Regions from separate parts of the Neorhizobium sp. PAMB6716 genome, predicted to be linked through region 2. Evidence: predicted binding sites of a transcription regulator. Region 2 holds the regulator's gene; the other holds the start of a gene.
The links. The regulator LexA, encoded in region 2, represses DNA repair genes until DNA is damaged. The targets are predictions, from matches to a motif close to TGTTCNNNNTGTGTTCNG.

Region 1: AC4CWH_RS12555 (glycosyl transferase) is a predicted target of LexA. The motif match lies at 13,335-13,352, and genes of this name have one in related genera.

The regions. Positions count from the first base shown of each region.
Region 1 covers NZ_CM177835.1:2,551,437-2,566,167, reverse strand. Annotated here, with positions in the region: gene AC4CWH_RS12625 (SDR family NAD(P)-dependent oxidoreductase) at 1-3, opposite strand, end outside; gene AC4CWH_RS12620 (IclR family transcriptional regulator) at 170-955, shown strand; gene AC4CWH_RS12615 (helix-turn-helix transcriptional regulator) at 1,183-1,917, shown strand; gene AC4CWH_RS12610 (Mrp/NBP35 family ATP-binding protein) at 2,306-3,475, shown strand; gene AC4CWH_RS12605 (magnesium transporter CorA family protein) at 3,613-4,584, shown strand; gene AC4CWH_RS12600 (potassium transporter Kup) at 4,600-6,513, shown strand; gene AC4CWH_RS12595 (cell wall hydrolase) at 6,723-7,856, shown strand; gene AC4CWH_RS12590 (AtpZ/AtpI family protein) at 8,086-8,436, shown strand; gene AC4CWH_RS12585 (F0F1 ATP synthase subunit A) at 8,498-9,247, shown strand; gene AC4CWH_RS12580 (F0F1 ATP synthase subunit C) at 9,320-9,547, shown strand; gene AC4CWH_RS12575 (F0F1 ATP synthase subunit B) at 9,627-10,250, shown strand; gene AC4CWH_RS12570 (F0F1 ATP synthase subunit B) at 10,256-10,741, shown strand; gene rnhB (ribonuclease HII) at 11,153-11,806, opposite strand; gene AC4CWH_RS12560 (PA0069 family radical SAM protein) at 12,119-13,276, opposite strand; gene AC4CWH_RS12555 (glycosyl transferase) at 13,408-13,920, shown strand; gene moaB (molybdenum cofactor biosynthesis protein B) at 13,924-14,475, opposite strand; gene AC4CWH_RS12545 (4-(cytidine 5'-diphospho)-2-C-methyl-D-erythritol kinase) at 14,472-14,731, opposite strand, start outside.
Region 2 covers NZ_CM177835.1:1,462,361-1,477,091, reverse strand. Annotated here, with positions in the region: gene kdsA (3-deoxy-8-phosphooctulonate synthase) at 1-512, opposite strand, end outside; gene AC4CWH_RS07070 (VOC family protein) at 515-1,381, opposite strand; gene lexA (transcriptional repressor LexA) at 1,551-2,270, shown strand; gene AC4CWH_RS07060 (ComEC/Rec2 family competence protein) at 2,251-4,932, opposite strand; gene gltA (citrate synthase) at 5,237-6,526, shown strand; gene AC4CWH_RS07050 (permease) at 6,666-7,343, shown strand; gene AC4CWH_RS07045 (nuclear transport factor 2 family protein) at 7,441-7,824, shown strand; gene lpxB (lipid-A-disaccharide synthase) at 7,797-8,993, opposite strand; gene AC4CWH_RS07035 (LpxI family protein) at 8,990-9,874, opposite strand; gene lpxA (acyl-ACP--UDP-N-acetylglucosamine O-acyltransferase) at 9,879-10,694, opposite strand; gene fabZ (3-hydroxyacyl-ACP dehydratase FabZ) at 10,691-11,158, opposite strand; gene lpxD (UDP-3-O-(3-hydroxymyristoyl)glucosamine N-acyltransferase) at 11,151-12,212, opposite strand; gene bamA (outer membrane protein assembly factor BamA) at 12,263-14,587, opposite strand.

The DNA.
Region 1 (14,731 bases), 1.1 Mb from region 2:
CAAGGATATATTCCTGTTGTTCCATTATATGGAACCGAGTTTGACTAATTGGAATAAAGAGAATAAACCGGCGGACGTGTCAAGCCGCCTTCGCGGCCGATCCTCCTCAACAGGCGGGGACTGTCCATTGCCTCAATCATCGCCAGATCCTCATGGCCCAGCCGCGGACGTGGATGCGCAAAGTGCCGCTGGCGAAACGGGTACGCTCGGCAAGGCGGTGGCGCTGCTGGATCTGGTGGCACGTGCGGAAAACCCGCCGCGCTTTACCGATCTTTTAAAGCTCACCGGCCAGCCGCGCGGCAGCCTGCACCGGCAATTGCGGCATCTGGTGATGGAGGGATTAATCGATTTGTCGCCGGATGGCGTCTACACGCCGGGCCTTCGCCTGCTGCAATTTGCCTCACGCGCCTGGGCGCGCAATTCCTTTCGCCTGGTGGCCGAGCCGCATCTGACGCGGCTGCATGAGATAACCGGCGAGACGGTGCATCTCGGCGTGCTGCGCGACTGCGAGATCGTTTACCTCGACAAGATCGAAAGCCGGCAGGCGGTGCGCATGCATTCGCAGGTCGGAAATTCCGCGCCCGCCTATTGCACCGGCGTCGGCAAGGCCGCGCTCACCTGTCTTGATGATGCGGATCTCACTGCGCGCTGCGCGCGCATGGTCTTCCATTCCTATACACCGAGAACGCTTGTCCGTGCGGGAGACCTTATGGATGATATCGCAAATATCCGCGCCCGCGGTTTTGCCTTCGATCTGGAGGAACATCAGCCGGGCATTCGTTGCGTGGCTGCCGCCATTCACGCGCCGGCGGCGGGAATTCTCGGCGGCGTCTCGGTCACCGCGCCGGCTTTTCGGGCAGGGTCAGAGCAATTGGACGCCTGGGCTGAGCCGGTCTGCAGGGCGGCCAGCGCCATTGTCGCCGATATCGCCGGTCGGCTTGGCCCGCGGCGCTGAAAAAATCGACGAATTTTACGAAAACTCTCGAAATCCGGAACTGAGTGTTTGTCAAGTACAACCAATCATGGCATGATTGCGGCATGATGATTGCGGCCATGATGGCATCTACGCAAGACCGGCCTGTTGGTTGCCGGCTCGATGTCACCTCGAAGCTTTCCTGACGCCTGAACATCGGGCAATCGGTGGGTGCGTCGGGGACGCTCTAACCAAGATTGTCATGCAAGATGGATAAGACCGAAAGCTTCGATGCCACCTATTCCGTGGCCGCCCGCGTGGCGGAACTGAAGTCCCTTCAAACGCAATTCGATATTTTCCGTTTCATGCGCCGCATCACCGAAAGTTACGGATGCCGCATGTTCATCGTCTGCGAACTGCCCTCGACGACAACGCTGGAGCTTTCCGGCAATACGATCATCACCAACTGGCCCTCCGAGCTGATGTCGAATTTCGATCAGGCGGGCCTTTTACAGACAAGCCCCATTCTGCAGCGCCTGCGCAGTGCCACGCTGCCGGTGACCTATACGATGGCGGAAATCGCGCTGGCGCGCGGCGGCGACATGGTCTCCTGCGAATTGTTTCAGCGTTTCGGCATGAGCGGCGGCGCATTTTTCCCCGTGCATGATGCCGCCGGCAAGCGTGGCACTGTTGGTTTCTGCGGCGACGGCGTGATGTTTACCGTGCAGCAGATGGTGGAGCTTCTTTATCTGTCAGTGCATGTCTACCAGCGCCTGGCTGAGATCCGCGATATCGACATCAAGGTGGCCGAGCAATTGAGCGACCGCGAGATCGATTGCCTCAACTGGACCTCTGCCGGCAAGACCAGTGCCGAAATCGCCGAGATCCTGACCTTGTCGGAACACACGGTTAACCATTATCTCAATCGTGCCACGAAGAAGCTCGATGCGGTGAACCGTACGCAGGCGGTTGCCAAGGCATTGCGGATGAAATTGATCGCCTGAGAGGCAGTTCAGGCGGCCTTCTGTTCATCGCGGCTTATCTTTTAATCATGGCCGTCCGCCAAACCTGCTTCCAGGCGGATATTTTTGCCTCCTGGGGGCAGAATAGCCCGGTTTTCCAACTGGCATGCATCCTGCATCCTCTCCGGCAGGTCCAGAGGGGACTGAAAAAAGCGTCCCAAGAGGCGCATTCAACAAAAGCCGTCGTCTGAGCTTCGCGCGTCGTCAAGACTGCGGCAGGCTTCAGGCGGCGGCTTTAATACTTGTTGCCCGCGCCCGGATGCACCACCTATAAGTCCGACCGGATGAGCCGCGCCAGATATCCCGCAAGACCCAAAGATCTTGCACGGGAAGGGGGCTGGCGTTGATGCACGGGGCAAGGGAGTTTGACATGGCGGATGTGACCAAGGATATCGTGCTTGCAGCGCTGTCGCGCGTGCGCGGACCGGACCTGGAAGGCGATATCGTGTCGCGCCACATGGTGTCGGATGTCTTCATCGCCGATGGCAAGGTCTATTTCTCCATCACCGTTCCGGCCGAGCGCGCCAAGGAACTGGAACCGTTGAGGATTGCCGCTGAAAAAACCGTGACCGCCATCGACGGCGTCCGCGGCGCGCTGGTGACTTTGACGGCAGACCGCAAGGCCGGTGCCGCGCCCGCAGCCGCACCACCCCGGCCGCAGCCGGCGCCCCATTCGCACGGTGGCCATTCCCACGCACCGCAGGCCGCTGGCCCGGCGCAGCCGCAGCGTCCGCAAAAGGCTGGCGTCCCCGGCGTCGGTGCCATCATTGCGGTGGCCTCCGGCAAGGGCGGCGTCGGCAAATCCACCACGGCCGTCAATCTGGCGCTCGCCATGATGGCAAATGGCCTGAAGGTCGGCCTGCTGGACGCCGATATCTACGGCCCCTCCGTGCCGCGCCTGTTGAAGATTTCCGGCCGTCCGCAGCAGATCGAGAACCGCATCATCGTGCCGATGGAAAATTATGGCCTGAAAACCATGTCGATGGGGTTTCTTGTGGACGAAGAAGCAGCCATGATCTGGCGCGGACCGATGGTGCAGTCGGCGATCCTGCAGATGCTGCGTGAAGTCGCCTGGGGAGAGCTGGATGTGCTCGTCGTCGACATGCCCCCCGGCACCGGCGATGCGCAATTGACGCTTGCCCAGCAGGTGCCGCTTGCCGGTGCCGTCATCGTCTCGACCCCGCAGGATCTCGCCCTCATCGATGCCCGCAAGGGCATTGCCATGTTCCGCAAGGTGGAGGTGCCGCTGCTCGGCATCGTCGAGAACATGAGCTATTTCCTCGCCCCCGATACCGGCGCGCGCTACGACATTTTTGGTCATGGCGGCGCGCAGGCGGAAGCCAACCGCATCGGCGTGCCCTTCCTCGGTGAAGTGCCGCTCACCATGGATATCCGCGAACGCTCGGATGCGGGAACACCGGTTGTCGTGTCCGATCCCGACGGCGCTTCGGCAAAAATCTACCGCGATATCGCCACCCGCGTTGTCCAGGAATTGACGGGCATGAAGCCGCGTCCGGCCCCTGCAATCGTTTTCGACTGACAGCCTTCCGATTCGTTTCGCTTGCATTCATCAGTGACTGGTCTTATACGCCCGTCTCGCTTGGGACGGGGGAACTGCATGTTGGCCCTTTACGTTCAATTGTGTCGGTCGATCGGGCGCCGGCGCGGAGACGCTGCTTGATCAATGCCTATCGTGCCAATGGCTCCCATACGGTGCTTGCCCCGGATATGTCCGCGGCTGCCTTGCCTTCCGATATCGTCTGGATCGATCTCGTTGCGCCCTCGCGCGAGGAAGACCGGCATGTGGAAGACCTGCTTGGTATCGACGTGCCAACCCGCGACGACCTGAAGGACATCGAGCCGTCCAGCCGCCTCTACATCGAGAAGGATGCCGTCTACATGACGGCCTCGCTCGTGCTGAAGGCCGATACGCGCGATCCGCAGTTGACCGATGTCGCCTTCATCCTCACCGGCAACCGGCTGGTGACGGTGCGTTATGCCGAGCCAAAATCCTTCAACCTGTTCATTGCAGCGCTCGGGCGCGCACCGGACGAGGCTTGCGACGGACGGCTGCTTCTGGCGCATCTTGTCGAAACCATCGCCGACCGCACCGCCGAAATCATCGAAACCGTGGTGGCCCGCCTCGATCGCCTGTCCGGGGATATCTTTCGCGCCGGTGACGGGCGCCGGCCGCCAAAATTCCTCGAGCGCAAGCTGGCCGAAATTGCCGAATGTCATCGTCTCGTCGGCAAGGTGCGCGATAGTCTCGGCTCGTTGTCGCGGCTTTTGTCCTTCATCCTCAACGTGCCGGCCGTTCATGATGACGGCAAGGTCGGTTCTCTCTGCGGCACGGTGGCCAAGGATGTCGCGACGCTGTCTGAACATGCAGCCTTCATCGCCGGCAACATTTCCTTCCTGCTCGATGCCTCGCTCGGCCTCATCAATGTCGAGCAGAATTCCATCATCAAGATCTTTTCGATCGCCTCCGTGGTCTTCCTGCCGCCAACGCTGGTGGCGTCGGTCTACGGCATGAATTTTCGCGCAATGCCCGAACTGGACTGGACGTTTGGATATCCGATGGCGCTTGTTGCCATGTTGATCTCTGCCATCGTTCCGTTTTATTTTTTCCGCTGGAAGGGCTGGCTTTAAGCGCCAGGAAACCGGATGTCACACGCAGCTGACGACCACATCTCCGAAAACAAGAGCCTCAAACATTTCCTCGCGCTGACGCTGGGATCCGTGGGCGTCGTTTATGGCGATATCGGCACGAGCCCGCTTTATGCCTTTCGCGAGGCGCTGCGCCCGGTGTCGGCCGATGGCGTTACCCAGATGGAAATCATCGGCATCATCTCGCTGATGATCTGGACGTTGACGATCATCGTCACCATCAAATACGTGCTGTTTCTGCTGCGCGCCGATAACCACGGCGAAGGCGGCACGCTGTCGCTTCTGGCCATGCTGATGAAGACGGCCGGCGGCAACAAGGCGGTGCTGATGATGCTCGGCCTCATCGGCGCGGCACTTTTTCTCGGCGATGCGATGATCACGCCGGCGCTGTCGGTTCTATCCGCCGTCGAGGGCCTGAAACTGGTCACGCCGGCTCTCAGCGAAGCCGTGCTGCCGATCTCCATCGTCATCCTCATCGGGCTGTTTGCCATCCAGTCGCAGGGCACCGGCCTTGTGGCGCGTTTTTTCGGGCCGATCACGCTGGTCTGGTTCATCGTCATGGGCGCCGGCGGCATTGCCCATATTTCCGATGACCTCAGCATCCTGAAAGCCTTTAATCCGCTTTATGCGGTCACTTTCATGCTGGACGAACATTTTGTCGGCGTGGTCGTGCTCGGCGCCGTGTTTTTGACCGTCACCGGGGCTGAAGCGCTTTATGCCGATCTCGGTCATTTCGGCCGCCGGCCCATCCAGTGGGCGTGGTTTGTGGTGGTGTTTCCGGCGCTGACGCTGAATTATCTCGGCCAGGGCGCGCTGGTGCTAAAACATCCGGAAGCCATGGAAAACCCATTCTACCTGATGTTCCCCAGCTGGGCACTGCTGCCGGTGGTGATCCTTGCGACCGCGGCCACCATCATCGCCAGCCAGGCCGTGATTACCGGCGCCTTCTCGCTGGTGCGCCAGGCGATCCATCTCGGTTACCTGCCGCGCATGGAAATCCTCTTCACCTCGGAAACCAATACCGGGCAGATCTTCCTGCCTGGCGTCAACATGCTGCTCCTGATCGGCGTTCTGGCGCTGGTGCTGGGCTTTGAAAGTTCCGATGCGCTGGCCACCGCCTATGGCATCTCGGTCACGGGCGCCATGGTGGTCACCACGATGATGGCCTTCGAGTTCGTCCGCGCCCGCTGGCGGTGGCCGCGCATCGTGGCAGCGCTTGCGCTGGCTCCGCTTCTGGCGCTGGAACTGGTCTTTCTCGGCGCAAACCTTTTAAAGATCCACGATGGCGGTTACGTGCCCGTCATGATGGCGATCTGCTTTACCGTGATCATGTGGACATGGAAGCGCGGCACGGCAATTCTGGCGGAAAAAACCCGCCGCTCCGACGTACCGCTGGCAGCCTTTGCCGCCTCGATCGAAAAATCGATCAACGGCAAAAGCGCCCATGCCCCCGTCAGCGTGCCGGGAACGGCAATTTTTCTCACCAGCGATCCGGAATCGGCCCCGGCGGCGCTCATGCACAATCTGAAGCACAATCACGTGCTGCATGAAAAGAACGTCATCCTCACCATCAAGACGGTGAACAAGCCACGCGTCTCCCAGGAGCATTGTTTCCATGTGGAGAAATTTTCCGAGCGCTTCACGCTGATCGAGCTGCGCTTTGGCTTCATGCAGTCGCAGAACGTTTCGCAGGCCATTGCCTACCTGCGCAAATGCGGCCTGAAGTTCGACATCATGTCGACCTCCTTCTATCTCGGCCGCCGCAAGCTGGTGCCGGATGCCGAATCGGGCATGCCGATCTGGCAGGACCGCCTGTTCATTGCGCTTGCCAATGCCGCAACAGACCCGTCCGATTATTTCCACCTGCCGGCCAATCGTGTGGTGGAGCTAGGCTCGCACGTCATCATCTAAGGCGGTCATTCCTGCGCCCGTCTTAACCATGTGGGGAGGACGGGCCTGTCCACCCGTGCCCGCGGGCGACAAAAAGCCCGCAAAGCCTGGAACATCCGGGCCGTTAACCCTCCATTTAGGTTAATATCAGATCCTTCGCGCATACCAGTTGACGTGTTGGAGTTGCGGCTGTGCGTGGCAAAACTATCAAGCGTGGATCATCCACGCGTATGGACCGGTGGACATCACCGGCACTGTTCGGTCTTGCCGCCTGGCTGATCTTCCCGTCGCTTCCGGCCAAGGGCGATCTCGCAGACCTGCTCGCCGGCTTTGACCGCAGTGGCAGCCAGTGGCGCATGGTGCTGACCGATTCGCCGGCAGGCTCGCTGCATGCGGCAGAACTTGCCTTTCCCGAAGGCGAGGAGCGGCTGGCAAACGATGCCGGCATGACCATGGCCGATGGCCGCAAGATTGCTTTTGCGGGCGCCACCAAGAATGTCGAACAATCCACCGACGAAGAGCGCGTCAACCGGGCGGCCAAGGCCGGCCGGGTGATCGCGGTGGAGCGGATGCAACCGCCGAAGGATTTTACCGCAGGCTCGGTCTTGCAGCGGCAGAGTTCGCTGCTGTCCCCGCCCGGCAAGCCGGGTGAGCTTGTGGCCTTTGCCATGCCGCCAAAGCCGAAGGACGACATCAAACTTGCCGCCTTCTATTTCCGCAAAAAGGACGAGGCGCCGCGCGAACCGGCGCTCTCGCCGATGGTGGCCGGCCTTGTAACCAATTCCCATGCCGATATTCTGGCCACCGCCTTTGCGCCGCAGAAACCGGATTTTTCGCGCCAGTCGCCGTTCGATGCGATTCTCACCAAAAAGCCGGAGGAGGGTCGCTTCGTGCCGGAAATCGGGCCGAAGGACCATGCCTGGGCCGCAACCGCGCTTCCAGCCGCCGTGTTTTCGCCCGCCGAACAGCAGTGCCTGTCATCAGGCATCTATTTTGAAGCCCGCGGCGAATCGGTGAAGGGGCAGGCGGCCGTCGCCCAGGTCATTCTGAACCGGGTGCGCAATCCGGCCTATCCGAAAACCATCTGCGGCGTCGTCTACCAGAACGAGGACTGGCGCAACCGTTGCCAGTTTTCCTTCGCCTGCGACGACATCAAGGACCGCATCCGCTCCGAAGACCACTGGAAAATGGCCCGCGAGGTCGCTCTGGCGGTGACGGCGGGCAAGATCTGGCTGCCGGAAGTGGGCTCTTCCACCCATTATCACGCCGTTTATGTGCGCCCCAAATGGGCCCGCAGCATGGAGAAGGTTGGTCGCATTGGCCTGCACATCTTCTACCGCACCTATGGCGGCGGATGGAGTTGAAATGTGTGATTTGCTCAACAACCGATCACGACTTCATCAGGTTGTGACTTAAACGATTGAATTTCCCCATTAAATTAGTTCTGGATGAGCGCCCTGTGCTGCCTTGACTATGGGTTCGCGCAAAACTATGGTGCGCCGACTTCAAAACGGCCGGAAGGCGCTTATTCCCGGGCTTCGAGAGAGGCTTTGACCTCTGGTCAGGGCAACGGAAGCTTGAAGGGGGGATTAAGTGACGGAAGACCGCGACGATAGTCTTGAGCAGCGCCGCAAAAATCTGTCCGCCAAGCTTGCGGACAGGCAAAAGGGCGATGCAGCGGAAAATGCGAAGGAAAAGAGTTCCGAGGAAAGCCGTAAAGGCATGGCTCTGGGGCTGAAGATCTCTTCGGAATTTATCGCTGCCATCGCTGTCGGTACCATGCTTGGCTATCTTCTCGACCGTTTTGTCGGCACAACGCCGTGGGGGATGATCATTCTTCTTCTCCTTGGTTTCTGTGCCGGAATACTGAACGTTCTGCGTGCGCTGGGCATGGTTGCCCAGCCTGGTCCCTTCAAGGACCAGAGCGACAAGGACGGCAGTTGAGACTGCAGACTAAGATAATCCGTCGATTGCGGCGGGTGTAAGGAAGAAAGAAGGTAGAGCGGTGGCCAACGATCCGACGCATCAGTTCCAGGTCTTCAAGATCGTCCCGATCGAAATCGGGGGCATCGACTTCTCGTTCACCAATGCGTCGCTGTTCATGGTTGCGACCGTCGCGGCTGCGTCCGGCTTCCTGTATTTCTCCACCGCCAATCGCGGTCTGATCCCGACGCGCATGCAGTCGGTTGCGGAAATGTCCTATGAATTCATCGCCTCGATGCTGCGCGAAGGCGCCGGCAGCCAGGGCATGAAGTTCTTCCCCATGGTGTTTTCGCTGTTCATGTTCGTGCTGACGGCAAACCTGCTCGGCATGTTCCCCTATTTCTTCACCGTCACCAGCCAGATCATCGTCACGTTTGCCTTGGCGCTCTTCGTCATCCTGACGGTTCTGATCTACGGTTTCTACAAGCACGGCCTGCACTTCCTCAGCGTTTTCGCGCCAGCCGGCGTGCCCAAGGTGCTGCTGCCGCTGGTCTCGTCCATCGAGATCATCTCGTTCCTGTCGCGCCCGATCAGCCTTTCGGTTCGTCTGTTTGCCAACATGCTCGCAGGCCATATCACGTTGAAGGTGTTTGCCGGTTTCGTCGCCTCCATGAGCGCCATGGGCGCACTGGGCGTCGGTGGCGCGATCCTGCCTCTCTTGATGACGGTCGCCATGACCGGTCTCGAATTTCTCGTGGCCTTCCTGCAGGCATATGTCTTCGCGGTACTGACTTGCATGTACCTGAATGACGCCGTGCACGGCGGTCACTGAGAATATAGTCGCGGGTCCCGGCCTCTCCGGGTCCTCAAAATGCCGCAACAACCATTTCGAAGGAGTATCCATATGGACGCGGAAGCAGCAAAGTTCATCGGCGCAGGTCTCGCATGCCTCGGCATGGCTGGTACGTCGCTGGCACTCGGCCGTATCTTCGGTGATTACCTCACCGGCGCACTGCGCAACCCCTCTGCTGCCGACAGCCAGTTTGGCCGTCTGGTATTCGGCTTCGCCGTTACGGAAGCTCTGGGCATCTTCTCGCTGCTCGTTGCTCTCCTCCTCCTGTTCGCTGTCTAAGAGCGGCCTGGAATTGGGATCACGGCCGTCTTAAAAAGGCGCGCCGTGATTCTTCGTATTTGAATACCCCTTGGAGGTGATGATGTTCGTGACACCGGCATTCGCGCAAGGCGCGCCGGCCAATGGCGATCCGAATGCAGCAACCGGCACCGCGCCGGCGGCCGAAGTGCATACTGAAACCGGTGTTGCGCACGATGCGCATGCAACCGGCGTTTTCCCGCCCTTCGACCATACGACCTATTCGTCGCAGCTGCTGTGGCTGGTCATCACCTTCGGCTTTTTCTATTGGATCATGCAGAAGGTGGTCGTGCCCCGCGTTGGCGGCATTCTTGAACACCGCCATGACCGTATCGCGCAGGATCTCGACGAGGCCTCGCGCCTGAAGGCGGAAGCAGACGCTGCCGTCGAGACCTACGAGAAGGAACTGGCAAGCGCTCGCGCCAAGGCCGGCACGATTGCCGAGACCGCCCGTGAAGCTGCCCGCGCCAAGGCCGCCGCCGACCGCGCCGCCATCGAGACGGAACTGTCTGAAAAGATTGCCGCCGCCGAAGCCAGCATCGCAACGATCAAGGCGCAGGCCTTTGCCGAAGTGGGTGCCATTGCCGAAGAGGCAGCCGGTGCCATCGTTGAGCAGCTGATCGGACCCAAGGCCTCGGCCGAGGACGTCCGGGTCGCCGTTGCCAGCGCCAAAGTGGAGGCTTGATCACCATGGCATTTGACGCAACATTCTTTGCCCTCGTCGGCCTCATCCTGTTTTTTGTGCTTCTCGCCTATGTGAAGGTGCCGGCCATGATGGCAAAGGCGCTCGACAAGCGCGCCGACAACATCCGCGACGAGCTGGACGAAGCCAAGCGTCTTCGCGAAGAAGCCCAGGCGCTGCTCGCTGAATACCAGCGCAAGCGCAAGGAAGCCGAAGCGGAAGCTGCAGGCATTCTGGCATCGGCCGAACGCGAAGCCGCGATGCTGAGCGAAGAAGCCCGCCAGAAGACCGAGGAATTCGTCGCCCGCCGCAACGCGCTCTCGGAACAGAAGATCCGCCAGGCCGAAACCGACGCCATCAGCGCCGTGCGCGCCGCAGCCGTCGACATCGCCATTGCCGCTGCCGAAAAAGTCATCGCCGCCAAGGCCGATGCCGGCGCCCAGCAGGCGCTGTTCGCCGACACGATCAGCCAGGTTAAGACCCGCCTCAACTGAGGGTTGGCGATTTCTGGAATGTTTTAAAAGGCCGGGCTTTTGTCCGGCCTTTTTGCGTTTCGGGCGGCGGCCTCCGGCTGGCGTTGCGCCAGCCGCCCCCTCATCCGCCTGCCGGCACCTTCTCCCCGCGGGGGAGAAGGGACGAGCCGTCGCCGACCTTCCGGAAAGCCGTAAACTGATTCTCCTCGGGCCCTCCGGCATTGGTGTGCATCCAACGCCAGCGGTTCGCTTCTCCCCTTGGGGAGAAGGTGGCGCGTCGCGCCGGATGAGGGGGCGGCTGGCACGGCGTTGACGTCCGAGTCAGACAACGAACGCATCGTCGGTCTCACACGTTTGGCAATGCAGATACCTCAACGTCAGGCGGTGAGGCCGTATCCCAACATCACCCTGTTCACATCGGTCGCAAAAACCTCAATCCTTGCGCAGCGGGCGAAAGCTCATGCGGTGGAGCGGGCAGGGGCCTGATGTGTCGATGGCGGTGCGGTGGCGGGCCGTTCCGTAGCCGGCATGCGCGTCAAAGCCATAGGCGGGGTAAACGAGGCCGGCGCGGGTCATCATGCGGTCGCGGGTAACCTTGGCGATGATGGAGGCCGCCGCAATCGAGACGGAGCGGGCATCGCCTTTGATGACCGCCTTGCCGGAGCAGGAGAGGCCCGGCGGCACGTCGCGACCGTCGGCGAGAACAAGGGCGGGCGCAACCGCCAACCCGGCAATGGCGCGGCGCATGGCATCGAGGCTGGCGCGCAGGATATTCTTTTCGTCGATGTGTCGCGGCCCGGAGGCGGCGATGGCGACATGGGCCGTGGCGAGGATTTCCTCGAACAGATGTTCCCGCTGTTTCAGGGTGAGCTGTTTGGAATCGTTGAGACCGTGCGGAATCCGTTCCGGATCAAGAATGACGGCGGCGGCAACGACTGGACCTGCGAGCGGCCCACGCCCGGCCTCGTCGGTGCCGGCAACCGGCCAATGGCCGGCCTGTCGTGCCGCAAGCTCCAGGCTGAAATCCGGAACGAGAGGAACAAGGTCGAAAAGGCTCGGAGAATCGGGTGGCGTGCTCTGTAACATGCGGCGGAAACTCGCACGCGCACCCGATCTCCTGCAAGCCCCGGCAAAGCGCTGATTGCGGCATCGCTTGATCCGCCCAAGGGGAGGGGCGGGCCGGGGGTGTTCAGCACGGATTGAGGCGGTGGACCGTGCCGAATTCTCATTTTCACTCAACGTCGCGTCCGCTATCGCTCCCGGTCGCTGGCCTTGATCAGGCGGATGCGTCCAACATTGCCAGTCCGTCAGCGTTTCTGCCTCTGGGGCCAAGTGCTGGAGCGCGCCATGGATACGTATGGTCGTATTTCTCCAACAACCGTCGTGCCTCAAAAAAGATCACAGCAGCGACAGCTGGATGCCGGTGCCGGCCGGCGGAACAAAAAGATCGTCGCGCAGCTGGATGCCGCGACGGCCAAGGCCGAGGCGCTTGGTGGCGAGTTCAAAACGCCGCGAGATCTGCCAGGCATAGGGGCCGGCCCCTTTCATGCGCTTGCCGAACTCGGCGTCGTAATCCTTGCCGCCGCGCATCGAGCGCACCAGCGACATCACGTGGCGGTAGCGATCCGGGTAGTTGCGCAGCAGCCAGTCGCGAAACAGCGGGCTTACCTCCAGCGGCAGGCGCAGCAGCACGTAACTTGCCTCGCTCGCACCGGCCGCCTTTGCCGCATCCAGAATGCGTTCGATCTCGTGGTCGTTCAGCGCCGGAATGACCGGGGCAACGAGAACGCTGGTGGGAATGCCTGCCGCCGTCAGCTTGGTGATCGCTTCCAGTCGCTTTACCGGTGTCGAGGCGCGGGGCTCCATGCTGCGGGCAAGCTTGCCGTCGAGCGTCGTCACCGAGATGCCCACCTTGGCCAGCCCCTTGGATGCCATGTCGGACAGAATATCGATGTCGCGCGTTACCAGTGCCGATTTGGTGACGATCATGACGGGATGATTGGCCTTGGCGAGAACCTCAAGGATCTGGCGCATCACCCGCCATTCCCGCTCGATCGGCTGATAGGGGTCGGTATTGGTGCCGATGGCGATCGTGCGCAGCTTGTAGTCGGGACGGCTCAGTTCCCGTTCCAGCAGCTTTGGTGCATCGGGCTTGGCAAACAGCTTTGCCTCAAAATCGAGACCTGCTGAAAGCCCCATATAGCTGTGCGTCGGGCGGGCAAAACAATAGATGCAGCCATGCTCGCAGCCGCGATAGGGATTGATCGAGCGGTCGAAGGGAATATCGGGAGAATCGTTGCGGCTGATGATCGTGCGCGGTTTTTCGATCTGCACTTCGGTCTTGAAGGGCGCAAGCTCTTCCAGCGTCTGCCAGCCGTCGTCAAACACTTCGCGGCGTTCCGTCTCGAAACGGCCGCTGGGGTTCAAGCCGGCGCCACGTCCACGCCTGCGGTCGATCTCGATGCGCAACCCCGAGGTTTCCACCAGGGCGTCGGCAATATCTGCCGTATGGGCAGGCGCAAAAGCGTCCTGCCGCAGCTGGTTCAGCTCGTTCATGGAAGACTCCTCGGCGCCGATCTCGTAATCACCGTGACCTCATTGGTAATGGCAAAAAGAGAACATTGCAAGAACAAAATCGCTGTGTCAGTTTTGTGGCAATTCCTGTTGCGATGCGGTAAGCATTGGGAATGCTGAGCGTGCTGATGGAATGCCATGACCAGGAGACCCAACTGGCCCAGACCTTGTCTGTGCTTGTGGCGGGTGCCGTGGAGGGGTTGGTGAGTGACGTGTCCGTGCTCGATCACGGCTCGACGGATGCCTCGGCGCGCGTGGCGGATGCGGCCGGCTGCCGGTTTCACACCGGCTGGAATATCGAGGATGTGTTGCGCTCCACCAGGGGCGAATGGCTGTTTCTCATCGAGCCCGGCGCGCGCCCGCAGATCGGCTGGATCGATGAGGTGGCCGAGCATATCGCGCTCAACCGTCATCCGGCGCGGTTTTCGCCGTCGCGCAACCATCGCCGTCCGCTTTTGTCGCGGCTGGTTGGTTCGGCAAAACCGCTGGAGCAGGGGCTGATCGTGGAAAAGAGCAAGGCACTGGCGCAGGCGCGTGCGGGCATGCGGTTGTCGGATTTCGCGAAGGCCCAAAAAACCTTCCGGCTGACCAGCGAGATGGTGCCGGCCTGGGCCGCGCGCAGCTGACGGTCAGCTTTTGCCGCCGCGCCGCAGGTGTTCATCGAGGCGCGGCATGATTTCCACGAAATTGCAGGGCATGTGGCGGTAATCGAGCTGCGCCTTCAGAATTCCGTCCCAGGCATCCTTGCAGGCGCCGGGAGAGCCGGGCAGCACGAAGATAAAGGTGGCATTGGCCACGCCGCCGGTCGCGCGCGACTGGATGGTGGAAGTGCCGATCTTGTCGTAGGAAATCCGGTGGAAGACTTCTGAAAAGCCGTCCATGCGTTTTTCAAACAGGGGCTCCAGCGCCTCGGGCGTCACGTCGCGGCCGGTAAAGCCGGTGCCCCCGGTGGTGATCACCACGTCCACCTCGTCCATCAGCGTCCACTGGCGCACGCGCTCAAAAATCGCTGCCTTGTCGTCGGGCACGATGGCGCGCGCCACAAGCCTGTGGCCGGCCTCTTCAACGCGGGCCACCAGCGTATCGCCGGATTTGTCGGTGTCTGGCGTGCGGGTGTCGGACACGGTGAGCACCGCGATGCCGACGGGAAGGAACGGGCGGCTGTCGTCGATCCGGTTCATGCGGCATCTCCTGCAATCGTGGTGGTGGCCTGAACATACCAGCCGGGGTGGCGGTCTGTCAGAATGCTTGCCGCAGCCTCTGCTTCCTCTGTCGAGCGGTAAAGCCCAAAGCAGGTCGCGCCAGAGCCGGACATGCGCACGAGGGCTGCGCCGGTCTGCGAGAGCGCTTCGGACACGGTGTCGATATCCTGAACGGCGGCGCGGGCCGCAGGTTCCAGATCATTGCGCTGGCTTGCGATGAAGGACAGCCAGTCGG
Region 2 (14,731 bases):
AGCACATTGGGATTGTCGCTTTCGGTGAACTTGGCGAGCACGTTCTTCATGTCCCAAGGCGCCAGGAACTGGCCCTTCTTGACGTTGATGACGCGGCCCGTTTTTGCCGCCGTAACCAGAAGATCCGTCTGACGGCAGAGGAATGCCGGGATCTGCAGGATGTCCACAGTCTCGGCCACCACGGCGCATTGTTCTTCCGTGTGGATATCGGTCAGCACCGGAAAGCCGAACTCGGCCTTGAGATCGGCAAAGATCTCCATGGCCGTCTCAAGCCCGATGCCGCGTTTGCCCGCAATCGAGGTGCGATTGGCCTTGTCGAAGGAGGATTTGTAGACAAGGCCGATGCCGAGATCATCGCAGATTTCCTTGACGGCGCCGGCCATCATGAAGGCGTGGTCGCGGCTTTCCATCTGGCAGGGGCCGGCGATCAGCGACAGGCGGCCGGTGTTTGAAAAAACGACGCGGGCCGAACCCTCGCCGACGGATACCTCTGCATTGGCTGTGACGGCCATGATCACTCCTCAAACACGAAAGCAGCGCCCTGACCGGGGGCTGCGGCAACGACGATGCGCGTGCCTCTTTTCTTAAAGGCCACGTCATTAGCAGCAAGGCAATCTGCTGTCACGGCAAGATCAGAGGTGGCAAACACCAGGGCAGCGCCGCAAAGCCCGCCGGCGGATGGGGAGAGATCAATGCCGAGTTCGTCCGCAACACTCTGCCGCGACGACAGCGCAACATGTCCATTCCGCGCCTGAAAGACATGACCCGAGGCATCCGCAACTGCTTTGGTTTCCAATACAGTCTCGAGAACAGGCAGCGCAGCGATCGGATCATCTGCGGCAAGCCACACGCCCCGCAACCCGACCACGCCGTTTTGATGCCGCTCCAGATGCGCCCTGTCGGCCGGCAAGGGATTAAGCCGCTCGCAGGCGAACAGGAAAAATTCGGGAGATCCGGTTTCGGCGAAGGCCAGCCTGAAGCGTGCGATCACCTCATGCCCGTCCGCCGTCAGCGCCGCGCGGGAAAATTCAAGGATCTCGCCGGCGGACCGACCTGCTCCGACAAACCGCGTGTGGTCTCCATCGGCATCCGGCGAAGCGACCACGAGGCCAGAAAATCCATCGTCCCCACAGGCGGCACGGAAGGCGAGATCTCGCCCGGTAAAGACGTTGCCCTCTCCTGCCGTGCGTTCGGCAACAGCGCGGTCGCGGATCGCCAATGGCTCCAGATACAGGCCATCGGAGAGAAACACGCAGGCATTCTGCGTCCCAAACGGATGCTGCGCATCCGGCGCCACGGTAAAACCGAGCGTCCCCAGCCGCTGGCGCGCCACCGCCAGCGTGCAGACGGGCATGACAAGATGATCGAGCGGGCGGACCATGATTCTCTCCTTCAACGATGCGGGCGGCAGTGTAGCGCCGGATAAGCGCTTGAATATCCCGCACGCTTTCAGCAATCAGCGTTTTATCCCCGGCTTTTGAGGGCTTGCGGAACACATATGGAACATATAGTGTCTGTTCTGGATTTGTTTCCACTTCGAGGTTGTCTTCATGCTCACACGCAAACAGCAGGAACTGCTCCTGTTTATTCACGAACGGATGAAGGAATCCGGTGTACCGCCCTCGTTCGACGAGATGAAGGATGCCCTCGATCTGGCGTCGAAATCGGGCATCCACCGCCTGATTACCGCGCTTGAGGAGCGTGGCTTCATTCGACGGCTGCCGAACCGGGCGCGGGCGCTTGAGGTGATCAAGCTGCCGGAATCCTATTCGCCGCCGGCCCAGCCGCGTCGCGGGTTTTCGCCCAGCGTCATCGAAGGCAGCCTCGGCAAGCCGCCGGCCACACGCCCTGCCCCGCCAGCTCCGGCTGTCGAAGAATATACGGGCTCTGCCACCGTTCCCGTCATGGGGCGTATTGCTGCCGGCGTGCCGATCTCGGCCATCCAGAACAATACCCATGCCATCAGCGTGCCGATCGAGATGCTGGGCACCGGCGAGCATTACGCGCTGGAGGTAAAGGGCGACTCGATGATCGAAGCCGGCATCATGGATGGCGACACGGTGATCATCCGCAATGGCAGCACGGCGACGCCCGGTGATATCGTCGTGGCGCTTGTCGATGACGAGGAAGCGACGTTGAAGCGCTTTCGCCGCAAGGGCGCCTCGATTGCGCTTGAAGCGGCCAACCCCGCTTACGAGACCCGCATTTTCGGGCCGGACCGGGTGAAAATCCAGGGCAAGCTTGTCGGCCTCATCCGCCGTTACCACTAAGCAGTTCGAAAACCGGTTGCGGCAACGTTTCGTCAAAGATGCGCTGCCGCCAATCATAGGTTCGGTGAACGCTCCAGGGGCGTTTGTTGCCGATGCTTGCGCCGGTTGCCTGCCAATCCCGGCGGTGACTGCTTCCGGCAAATCGGATTTCAAGGGCTCCTGTCTTGCGTAGCGTCGATTCCGTCAGCATCAGCGCGCCGGAGCGGCAGGTTTCGAATCGGGCACGGGCGGCAATCACGACGTCGGCCGTATCGCAGGCGGTTCCCGCATAACGCGGGTCATCGATGGTGGCGATTCGCACTTTTTCCAGCGAACGGGCAAAACAGCCGAGAGCGGCAATGCAGGTGAATTGACCGGGAGGAGCGCTGGTCAGGGCTTTGTCCATGGCAGTGGCAGCCGCTCGCTGCTCCTCTTTGGTCAAGGGCGGATCTGGTGGCTTTCGGGGGGAAACGCCTGTCTCGGTTCGGCCAGAGTTCAAGTGAATCGCGTCAGCGTCTGATGGGCCTGCTCCGTGTCCTTCCTCGGGAACGACCGCGCGGATGTCTGTGGCGATCTCTGATTCGGGCGTGTCTGCATCGGCTCCCGTCTGGCGGCTGTGTGCTGCATCGGCGCCGGGTTGTGCATGAGCGCTCTTCGCGGTGCCGGGTGGTAAGTCTTGCGGTTTTGCCGCGGTGTTGCGCCGGGGCATGATCGGCGCAAGCGTATTGTCGATGATGAGGGCATTCTGCCACTGGCGATAGATGAAATCGGGTGGTGTCCGGCGGTTGGTGGCGGCCGTCTGTCCGTCGATGAGAGCGACGAGGCTTGCGTCTTCAGAAATCAAGAGGCTTGGACGCGGGGCATCGTCAGGCCAGAACGACAAAATGAGTGCTGCCGCCATGACCGGCAGGCCGAACAGTTTTAGCCGTGTGCGCAGGAGGACCAGAATCAGAAAGCCGAGCGAGGCTATGGGCAGGAACCAGCCATGCTGCCGCCCAACCGGGGCGTCTCCTCCCCAACCCGCCACCGTCTCGGCAACGGAGATAACCAGCTCAACGCCAAAACCCATCAGTTTCAGGAACGGCGCCTCCAGCCCGAACGGCATCAGCAGCATGGCAAGCATGCCGAAGGGCATGACGATCAGCGATATGATCGGCATGGCCGCGAGATTGCCGGCAAGGCCATAAGTGGCGACGCGGTGGAAGTGGGAAACGGAGAAGATCGAGGTGGAGAGTGCGCCGATGAGCGAGGTCAGCACCACGCCGGCGACCATGCTGGAGAGAGCGGCGGTGGCGGCAAGCAGTGCCGGACGGCGCGCGGCAAGCGGATCATGCGGATCGCCATGAATACTCGACCAGGCGGCGTAACCTGCGACAAGTGCGGCCGTTGCGGAAAACGACATCTGGAAGCTGGGACCCAGCACTGCCGAGGGTGTCAGGACCAGGATGACGAGTGCCGAGAGCGCCACATTGTGCAGGCTGATCGAGGGACGGTCGAACAGCACCGAGGCCAGCATGATCACCATCATCACATAGGCGCGCTCGGCCGAAACACCGAAACCGGAAATGAGATAATAGGCCGTCACCATGGCCAGCGCGCCGATAGCTGCGATCTTTTTGACGGGAAACCGCTGCGCAAAGCCGGCAAACAGGCTGAACACCATTCGCGCGCCGACAAAAAAGATGCCGGCCGCCAGCGCCATGTTAAGCCCGGAGATTGCCACGATATGGGCAAGCCCCGCGACCCGCAGCGCCTCGATGGTCTTTTCCGAGATTGCACGACGCTCATCGGTGACGATGGCGGCGGCAAAAGCCCCGGCATCACCGGGAACCACGGCGCGGATGCGGGTTCCGATGTCGCTTCGCAGTTCAAACAGCTTGCCAAGGATGCGCGTCGACCAGTTTTCATGCGTGCCGATGCCGACCTGCGGCGACCCATAGAAAAAGCCAACGGCGCCGATGCCTTGAAAATAGGCAGAAAAGGCAAAGTCGGCGAGCCCGGGCAGAGCCGGTCCCGAGGGTGGGGAAAGCCGTGCCCTGCCGGCAATCCGCGTCCCCGTCTCATAGGCTTCGTGTGCGGTGCGGGAAAGCAAGACGGCGCGTTCCGGCGGACGGGCAATGACGGGGGCAGCGGTTGTCAAAATGCGCACCGTATAACGCCAGCGCCCGCCGGCCGCCGCCTCGCGTTTTTCCACGAGACCTTCAATCTGCGTGGTCACCGGCGTGTCGAGGATCGTCGTTCGGTTGCGCAGGCTTTCGATCTGCGCAAGGCCCGCACCGGCGCAGATCAATCCGGGCATCATGAGCGCTAGGGAAAAGCCGCGGCGCCCGGCCCGACCAAGCAAGATCGCGGTCATAATCAGCGGCAGTGCCAAGAGGCCAAAGCCAGCGGGTGGCGGCTCCGCAAGTGAGAGCCAGACGATTGCGCCAAGCCCTATAAATACGGGCACGAGGAGGAAATGGCGGCCGTGCGCCTCCTCTTCGGCGACAAGGTTTGCGAGCTTTTGGCGCCAGCCAGGATGTTCACTTTCCCGTGCGTCGAGAAACCCATCATCGAGGTCGCGGTTATCCTCGGCAAGGCGTGCGGGTAGCTGCGGCGAAATGGCTGCGGGTAACCTCAGGCCGCGCGAAAACGCCATCGCCTCACGCGATGATTCGCCTGGCGAGACGTCCACCTCAGCCACACATCCTCCCGGGAAAAAGCATCATTCCCCTTTAACCGAAAGACAACCTGCACCTGTTTAACTTGTCCGGTCAATTGCAGCATCCGCCACGGTTGACCGCCCGCCTTGATTGGATCGATTTAATCGCGCCAAACTGCCAGAATGTGGTCTTGCCAGGCCGCGACGCCGCTTTATCGCCTCGGCTTTCGCGCTGCACAATTACCCGCGCCAAGTGCTTGGCAGCACGCTTTAGATCATATAGCTACTTTCAGAGGCTTCACTCATCTGGCGCGTTTCGCGCCATTCCGCCCATCGGAGGATCAGTATGACGGACACAAGCGCACATCTGGGATTGGGAGATAAAACGGTCGACCTGCAGGTCAAGAAGGGCACGATCGGGCCTGATGTGATCGACATCGGCGCACTCTACAAGAACACCGGCGCCTTCACCTACGACCCGGGTTTCACCTCGACCGCATCCTGCGAATCCAAGATCACCTTCATCGATGGCGACGAAGGCATTCTGCTGCATCGCGGTTACCCGATCGAGCAGCTGGCTGAACACGGCGACTTCCTGGAAACCTGCTATCTGCTGCTGTACGGCGAACTGCCGACGGCTGCCCAGAAGAAGGATTTCGATCACCGCGTCACGCACCACACCATGGTGCATGAGCAGATGAGCCGCTTCTTCACCGGTTTCCGCCGCGACGCCCACCCGATGGCCGTCATGGTCGGCACGGTTGGCGCACTTTCGGCTTTCTATCACGATTCCACCGACATCACCGATCCGCACCAGCGCATGGTCGCTTCGCTGCGCATGATCGCCAAGATGCCGACGATCGCTGCGATGGCCTATAAGTACCATATTGGCCAGCCGTTCGTTTATCCGCAGAACAATCTCGATTACGCCTCGAACTTCCTGCGCATGTGTTTTGCCGTGCCGTGTGAAGAGTACAAGGTGAACCCGGTTCTGGCCCGCGCCATGGACCGCATCTTCATCCTGCATGCGGATCACGAGCAGAACGCCTCCACCTCGACGGTGCGTCTGGCCGGTTCATCGGGTGCAAACCCGTTTGCCTGCATCGCAGCCGGCATTGCCTGCCTCTGGGGCCCGGCTCACGGTGGCGCCAATGAAGCCGCCCTCAACATGCTGATGGAAATCGGCACGCCGGACCGTATTCCGGAATACATTGCCCGCGCCAAGGACAAGAACGATCCGTTCCGCCTGATGGGCTTTGGCCACCGCGTCTACAAGAACTACGATCCGCGCGCCAAGATCATGCAGAAGACCACGCATGAAGTGCTGAACGAGCTTGGCCACAAGGATGACCCGCTTCTGCAGGTTGCCATGGAGTTGGAAAAGATCGCGCTCACTGACAGCTATTTTGTCGAAAAGAAGCTCTATCCGAACATCGACTTCTATTCGGGCATCACGCTGAAGGCGATGGGTTTCCCCACCACCATGTTCACGGTTCTCTTCGCGCTTGCCCGCACCGTCGGCTGGATTGCCCAGTGGGCCGAAATGATCGAAGATCCGCAGCAGCGCATCGGCCGCCCGCGCCAGCTTTACACGGGCGCTGCCCAGCGCGATTACGTGCCGGTCTCCAAGCGCTAAGACCCGTTTCGGACAGAGATCATACCATCAAAGCCCGCGAAATTTTCGCGGGCTTTTTCGTATCGGGATGATTCTTCCGCCCGGTCGAACTATCGTGTCGGCAATCGCAGTGGACGCTGCAGGATACCGGAGGAAACCCATGGATTTCATGAAGCTGCTGAAGTCTCTTGAAGAGCTGCTTTACGAGGTGGTCTCCTGGCTCGTCTTCTATCCGCTGACCATGTGGCGTTCGCTCGTCACGCCGCTTGACATGATGCGCTACGCCGATGAGGAACTGGCAGACCGGCCGCAGGACCAGTACGACGATACGCTAAGCCCGCCGCTTTTCCTGCTGCTGACGCTCCTGTTAGCCGAGACAATTTCCCACGCCATTCCGTCTCTCTACGATGATTCGACGCTTCCACCGATTTTGTCATCCACTGCCAATCTGCTGATCGCCCGCGGGGTGATCTTCAGCGTCTTGCCGCTCGTCATGGCCGTTACGCTGGTGAGACGCAAGAAAGTCCGGTTGACGCGGGCAACACTGCGGCCACCGTTCTACAGCCAATGTTATGTGGCGGCGCTGTTCGTTTTGGTGGCCGGTATCGGTCTTAATCTCATGCTCATCCCGCACCAGGCGGGGCTCGTCACCGGCGCCGTTCTCTTTGCCCTGGCGATTTTCTGGTATGGACAGGCTCAGGTGCGATGGTTCAAGCAAGACCTGGACATCACCACGGCTGCGGGTGTCGGCTTGTTTGTCGGCCGTTTCCTGATCGGCGTTCTCGTGATCCTTGCGGTCGCATTAGCGATCGGATGGAGCTTGAAAAGTTGGAAATGATGGTGCTGCCTGGAAGCGTTCAACAGGCGCCTGACACGAGACTGCGCGCTAAAAGTTCGACAGTTGCCGTGACGCGGCCGGCAAAAGAGGCAGCCTGATGGCGAAGACGACAGCGGAGAATATCGTTGCCCTCGAGCGCAGTCTGCATCGAGCGGACGTCCGAACCGACCCGCGCGAGGTCGCAGGCCTTCTCGCCGAAAACTTCATCGAATTCGGCAGTTCGGGACGGATCTTCGACAAACAGATGACCGTGGCGGCTCTTGCTGCGGAAGACCCGACGGATGGCGGATCGTCGTTACAGGCACAGGACTTTGCCGTGCAGGAACTCAGCGTCGATGTCCTGCTGGTCACTTATCGGATCAACCGACTGGCGACGCAGGCGCAGGCGGCGCGCCAAACCCTCAGAAGTTCAATCTGGAAGCGGATCGATAACCGCTGGCAGATGGTGTTTCATCAGGGAACAATTGTTCCCGACGCATGACCGCGCCGCGCCAGAACCTCCAGCACCAGGCCGGCTCCGGCTTCTCCCGGGGGGACGCTGGTGGAAAGCCGATCCCACACGATTTGAAAGCCTGCCAGCATGGCGCGGCGTTGATGCGTGTCGGATGACAGGCATTCGGCCCAGCGGCAGAGGTAGCCGGGGCGCACCATGTCGTTGATATGTTCGGGAATGACCGGCTGGTCGGCAATCAGGTTCGGCAGGGCTGCCGACCAGATCTTGATGCGCTTGGCCATCATCCGGATCAGGAAATCGCCTTTGTAGATGGAGACGGTCGGCACGCCGCAAAGCGCCAGTTCCAGCGTCACCGTGCCGGAGGCGGCAATGGCTGCATCGGCACTGGCAAATGCGGCCCATTTTTCACTGGCGCCGACGGTGATGTCCGGTTTCACCGTCCAGTCCTGCACAAGGCTTTCCACCAGCGCCTTCTGGCGCGGCACGGTGGGTAACACGAAGCGCATGGCCGCGTTGCGGGCGGCCAGAAGGTCCACCGTTTCCTTCAGCGCCGGCATCAACGCGCGGATTTCCGTCGAGCGCGAACCGGGCAGCAGAAGCACGGTTTTTTGTCCGCTTTCGGAGCTCTCAAGGCCACGCAGACGGCGGCGCGCGCGCACCGATATGACGTTTGCGTCCGCCGTCAGCCGATGGCCGATGAAATCCGTCTTCGGGCCGCCCAGCCGCCGCATGGCTTCCGGCTCGAAAGGCAGCACGGCGAGCACCTGATCGACATAGGCAAGCATCTGCGTCGCACGGTATTCCTTCCATGCCCAAACGCTCGGGCAGACGTAATCCACCACGGGCAGATCCGGCAGCGCCTTTCGAACGCGTTTAGCCACCCGGTGGGTGAAATCCGGGCTGTCGATGATCAGGAGCACATCGGGTTTGGCCGCGATGATGGCATCGGCGGCCTCGCCCAGGCGCTTGATCATTAGCGGCAGGCGTTTCAGCACCTGCGTCAGGCCCATGATCGACAGATCGGAAAAATCGAAGATCGAGGTCAGCCCTTCGGCTTCCAATGCATCGCCACCGACGCCCACCAGTTCGACCGGGCCTTGATAGGCGCGCTTCAGATGGGCGATCAGGTCACCGCCTAAGAGATCCCCGGAGACTTCGCCGGCCACCACGGCCACTTTCAATGGACGCATGTTCATTTCACTCCCTGCCCCGGAAGGCCTGCATCAATGCCGCAGACGAAGACACCGGCGTCATCGGCAAGTGACAGCATCTCGGTCTTGTCGAGCACCAGCGCCCGTCCCGCCTCCACCGCAATGCCGGCAAGACCGGCGGCAATGATCGAACGGATCGTCGAGGGGCCGATGGTCGGCAGATCGGCACGCACATCCTGCTGCGGTTTGCAGAGCTTGACCAGCACGCCGCGACGCCGCGCCGAGATGCGGCCCTCCGCGCGCAGTTCGGCCACCCGCTGCAACATGCGGTCGGTGCCTTCGACACCTTCCAGCGCCACAATACGCCCGCCGACGCTGACGGCGCCCTGCCCGACATCGAGCTGCCCCAGCAGTCGTGCAGCGGTGGATGCGGTCAGGATATCCCGCTCGTCATCGGCGGTCGGGCGATGGCGACCCATCACGCCGGTCTCGGCAAGAAGTGCCGGCACGATGTCATGCACGCCGACCACCTGGCAGCCCATGCCTTCAAACAGACGGATCACCATCTGCAGCACAGTATCGTCGCCACCGGATAGCAGTGTTTTTACCACATGCGGCACCTGGATGAAGGTGCGCCAAGTCGGGTGAATATCGCGCCATTCCGGGCGTCGGCGCACGGCGCCGGACATCACGATGCGCAACACGCCTTTTTCACGCACCAGCTTTTCGATGCGCGCGAGATCACCCACGCCGGCAATGGCGTGGTCAAAGGGAGAAAAGTCTCGGTCAATTTCATTCTTGAGGCAGATGACGAAAGGCTCGTCGCCGGCAGCACGCGCAGCTTCGGCCACGTAGAGCGGCAAAAAACCGCCGCCGGCGATGATGGCAAGCCGTCCCGCCCGGTCTCGAACGGGAACCGGCGCCACCGCCTCAGGCCTTGCCGCGATGCGGCGAGGAAATCGCCCGGTCACTGTCTGCACCGATGAAATCGATGATTTCAAGCGCTTCCTTGCAATCGAGATAGTCGTCGCGAAGGGCAGCGGCTTTGGCACGGATGGAGCCTTCGCCTTCAAAGATATCCTTGAAGGCGCGGCGGACGCGGTGAATGACTGCACGGTCGATGCCGGCGCGCGTCATGCCGACGACATTCAGCCCGCCGAGCAGGCCCGGATTGCCGTTCAGCATGCCATAGGGGATGACATCGTAATTGACGGCAGAGAGACCGCCGACAAAAGCCTGGCGGCCGATACGGCTGAACTGGTGTACGGCAGCGCCGCCACCGAGGATCACGCGATCTTCCACCTTCACATGGCCGGCCAGCATGACATTGTTCGACATGATGATGTGGTTGCCGAGCTGGCAATCATGCGCCACGTGGGAATTGGCGAGAAACAGGCAGTTGTTGCCGACGACGGTGGTGCCGCCGCCATCCACCGTGCCGGTGTTCATGGTGACACCTTCGCGCATGGTGCAGTTTTCACCGACGAACAGCGTGGTTTCCTCGCCGGCGTGATGCACACTCTGCGGATCGCCACCGATCACTGCCATCGGGAAGATGCGGCTGCCACGGCCAATCTGCGTGGCTCCGGTGACGACCGCATGCGAGACAAGCTCGACATTGTCGCCCAGCACCACTTTCGGACCAACCTGGCAGAAAGGGCCGACGGTAACGTTTTCACCAATCACCGCGCCGTCTTCGACAACAGCCATCGGGTGAATGCGGGCACTGGCGGCAATCGTGCTCATGCCGCGTCCTTCGGACGGATCATCGCGCCGATATCGGCCTCGGCGACAAGCACGCCATCCACCTTGGCATCGCAGTGGAATTTCCAGATATTGCCGCGCTGCTTCTGCTTGACGACATGGAATTCGACGCGGTCACCCGGCACAACGGGCTTGCGGAAACGGGCATTGTCAATCGTCATGAAATAAACGAGATTGCCGGTTTCGCCCTGCTTGCGGGCACAGATGGCACCCGCCGTCTGCGCCATCGCCTCGATCAAAAGCACGCCGGGCATGATCGGCCGTTCGGGAAAATGACCGACAAAATGCGGCTCGTTGGCCGTTACATTCTTGATGCCAATTGCGCTCATGTCACCATCGATCTCGATGATGCGGTCAACCAGCAGGAACGGATACCGGTGAGGCAGCAGCTTCATGATCTCCATGATATCCACGGAGTCGAGCACCACCTGTTCCTGATCAGCCATTCCTTTCTCCTCTTTTCTTTGCGCGCTCGTCCGAGCGCGTCATAATCTCGGCGAGGTCCCGCAGGAAATCGGGCATGGGACGGGCCGGAATGCCGCCATACCGCGCACCTGCGGGGATGGACGCCACCACGCCACTCATTGCCGCGATCTGCACACCATCGCCGATCGTGATATGGCCGTTAACGCCGGACGCACCGCCAATCTGCACGCCGTCGCCGATTTTTGTCGAGCCCGCTATACCAGTACCACTGGCGATGGCGCAATGGCGGCCGATCTTTACGTTGTGGGCAATCTGGACCTGGTTGTCGATCTTCGTGCCTTCGCCGATGACCGTATCGTCCATTGCACCGCGATCAACCGTGGTATTGGCGCCAAGCTCGACATTGTCCTGGATGATGACGCGGCCGACCTGCACCATTTTCAGCATGCCGGCGGGACCGGGCGCAAAACCGAAACCATCCTGGCCAACGCGCGCGCCGTTATGGATGATGACGCCATTGCCAATGAGCGCGCAGATGACGGAAGCACCGGCGGCAATCGAACAATCGCGCCCGATGCGTACATCCGCGCCGATGACAGCGCCGGCGCCGATTCGGGTGCCCGCGCCGATTTCGGCGTTCGCACCCACCACAGCCATGGGTTCGACGGAAACGCCCTCTTCGAGACGTGCCGTCGGATCGACATAGGCAGCCGGCGAAATGCCGTTGCCCAAGACGGTGGCTGGAGAGTGCATTGCTTTTGGATGCAAAAGCGCCCCGGCGCGCGCAAAAGCCGCATGCGGCTTTGGCGTCAGAAGAACCGGGATATGGGCGGGAATAACAGACCGCAGCGCCTCATCGCAGAGGATGGCAGACGCCTTGCAGGTATCCAGCTCGGAGCGGTACTTGCGGGAGAGGATATAACAGACATCGCCTTCGCGGGCGCGCGCCACAGGCGAAACGGAGCGGACAAGCCGCCCCGCCTGGGTCTGATCCAGAAGTTCCGCCCCAAGATGCTTTGCCAGGTCACCCAGGCTTACGCCATCATGCGGCGGAAAGAAGTCGTTCTTGTCCATCAGCCATTGCTCCAGAACAGTTTAAAGTCCGCGGTTCTGGATGCTGAAGATCAGAACTGGTTTGCCATGCTGAAGCGGAAGCGCTGCTCTTCGTCGTAGTCTTCCTTGGCAACCGGCACGGCGTAATCGAAGCGCAGAGCACCGAAGGGCGAGGCCCAGGAGATGCCTGCACCGACCGAGGCACGCAGCGAACTGTCAGTCCCGTTGACCGTGCCGCTAACCGGAACATCGTTGCCATAGAGCGAACCGGCATCGGCGAACAAGGCGGCGCGAAGGCCAAAATCTTCCGGTACGGCTGGCATCGGCATGGTGACTTCGGCCGAAGCGTTGAAGTAGGTCGTGCCGCCGATGGCATCTTCGCCAACACGCGGACCGATACCGTCGTTCTTGAAGCCACGAACCTGACGTCCGCCGAAGGTGAACTGGTCGAAGACGTGAAGGTCGTCGCCCGTCGCCAGTACATGACCTGCGCCAACCGACAGCTGGCCGATGATATCAAGCTCATCCGACAGAAGGTGGAAATAACGCGCGCGGCCGTAGATCTTGTAATATTCCGAATCACCGCCGAGACCGGCATATTCATGCGTCACGGTTGCATAGATGCCTTCGCGCGGCAGCGTCTTGTCGTCCAGCGTGTTGTAGGTCAGCGTCTGCGAGACAGACGACTGATCGTAGGTACCGCCATTGACGAGGTCACGGAACGGCTGCGACAGATTGGTCTGCCAGTCGTCGGTACCGTCATATTCGATCTGCTTGTAGGTGTAACGGAAGGTCGTCGCCAGATTCTCTGTGATCGGCGCCGTAACACGCAGGGTAATACCCTGTTCGTTATAGTCGTAATAATCGTTCGACGACGTCTGGCTCTTGAACAGATCGAAACCGGCAGCCAGGCGATAACCGAGGAAGTAGGGCTCGGTGAAGTTGAGCGAATAGGTACGGGCATCGTCAAGACCGCCACCGGCGGCCACGCGGATGTACTGGCCACGGCCGAGGAAGTTCTTTTCCTCGATCGAGGCTTCCAGAACCACGCCATCATCGGCGGCATAACCGGCACCGATACCGAACGAGCCGGTTGCCTGATCCTCGACATCAACCACGATCACGACGCGGTCGGCGGACGAGCCGGGCTGCGTGGTGATGTTGACCTTGCCGAAATAACCCAGCGCTTCAAGACGGCGCTTGGCGCGGGTGATCATCGTCTGGTTAAAGGCGTCGCCTTCGCTGATGTCGAACTCGCGACGGATCACGTAGTCACGGGTACGGGTGTTGCCACGAATGTCGATGCGTTCGACATAGGCGCGCTCGCCCTGGTCCACGAGGTAGGAAATACCGATCGTGTTGGTCTGGAAGTTGCGGTCGCCACGCGGGGTGACGCGTGCAAACGGATAACCGGCTTCGGCCACCTTCTTGGAGATTGCCTCCATCGTCTTTTGAACTTCGTTGGCCTTGTAGACGTCGCCGGACTTCGTTTCGACGAGACCCTGCAGGTCTGCGCCGTTGATCCCGTCGACCGTCGATTCGACAGCCACGTTGCCGAAATTGTAGCGAGGACCTTCCTCGACCGTGAAAGTCAGCGTGTATTCGTTCTTTGCTTCGTTGAGCACCGCATCCGACGAAACGATGCGGAAGTCCGGATAACCATGGTTGTAATAGAACTGGCGCAGCGCCTCTTCGTCGGCGCGCAGCTTGTCCTCGGTAAACACGTCCTTGCGGGTCAGGAACGACAGCGGGCCGGATTCCTTCGTCACCAGCACGTCATGCAGGCGGCGATTGCCATAGGCCTGATTGCCGATGAACTTGATGTCGGAAATCTTGGTGCGGTCGCCTTCGTTGATCACGAAGGCAATGTTGACGCGACCCTGGCCGACCGGAACCACCTGCGTGGTGATCTCGACGTCGCCACGACCGATGGCCTTGTAGGCTTCCTTCAGGCGCGCGATGTCTGCGGTGACCAGCGCTTCGCTATAGGGGCCGAGCGGCTGGGTGTTGACGACGCCCTGCAGCTTGTCGTCCTTGATCTTGCGGTTGCCGTTGAACACCACCTGGTTGACCAGCTGGCTTTCATTGACCGTCACGACCAGCGTCGAGCCGGATACCGCGATCTTCACATCGGAAAAATAACCGGTGGCGTACAGACGCTTTACCGATTCATCGATATCGGAATTGGAAAAATTGACGCCTGGGCGAATGGTGATGTTGGACCGAACAGCTTCCTGGCCGGACCGTTGTGCACCACGCACCTCGACACGCTGAATCGTCGCGGCCTGCGCAGACAAGGGTGAGCTAAGAACAACCACACCTGCACCAGACGCAACAACACCAGCAGACAGCGCAACCGCCGAGACTGCGTTCAAAAACCTTGAACCAGCTTTCATTTTCAATTCTTACCTTTTTCCGTTGTCCTTGTCGGGGGATACCCGACTCCGGCCACGTGTGTCGTTTTACCTGCTTTTGCCCTACAAGCAAGGTATCCCGTTAATTTCTATTTACTTCCTTTGAAGGCGTGACCCAATCGCCAC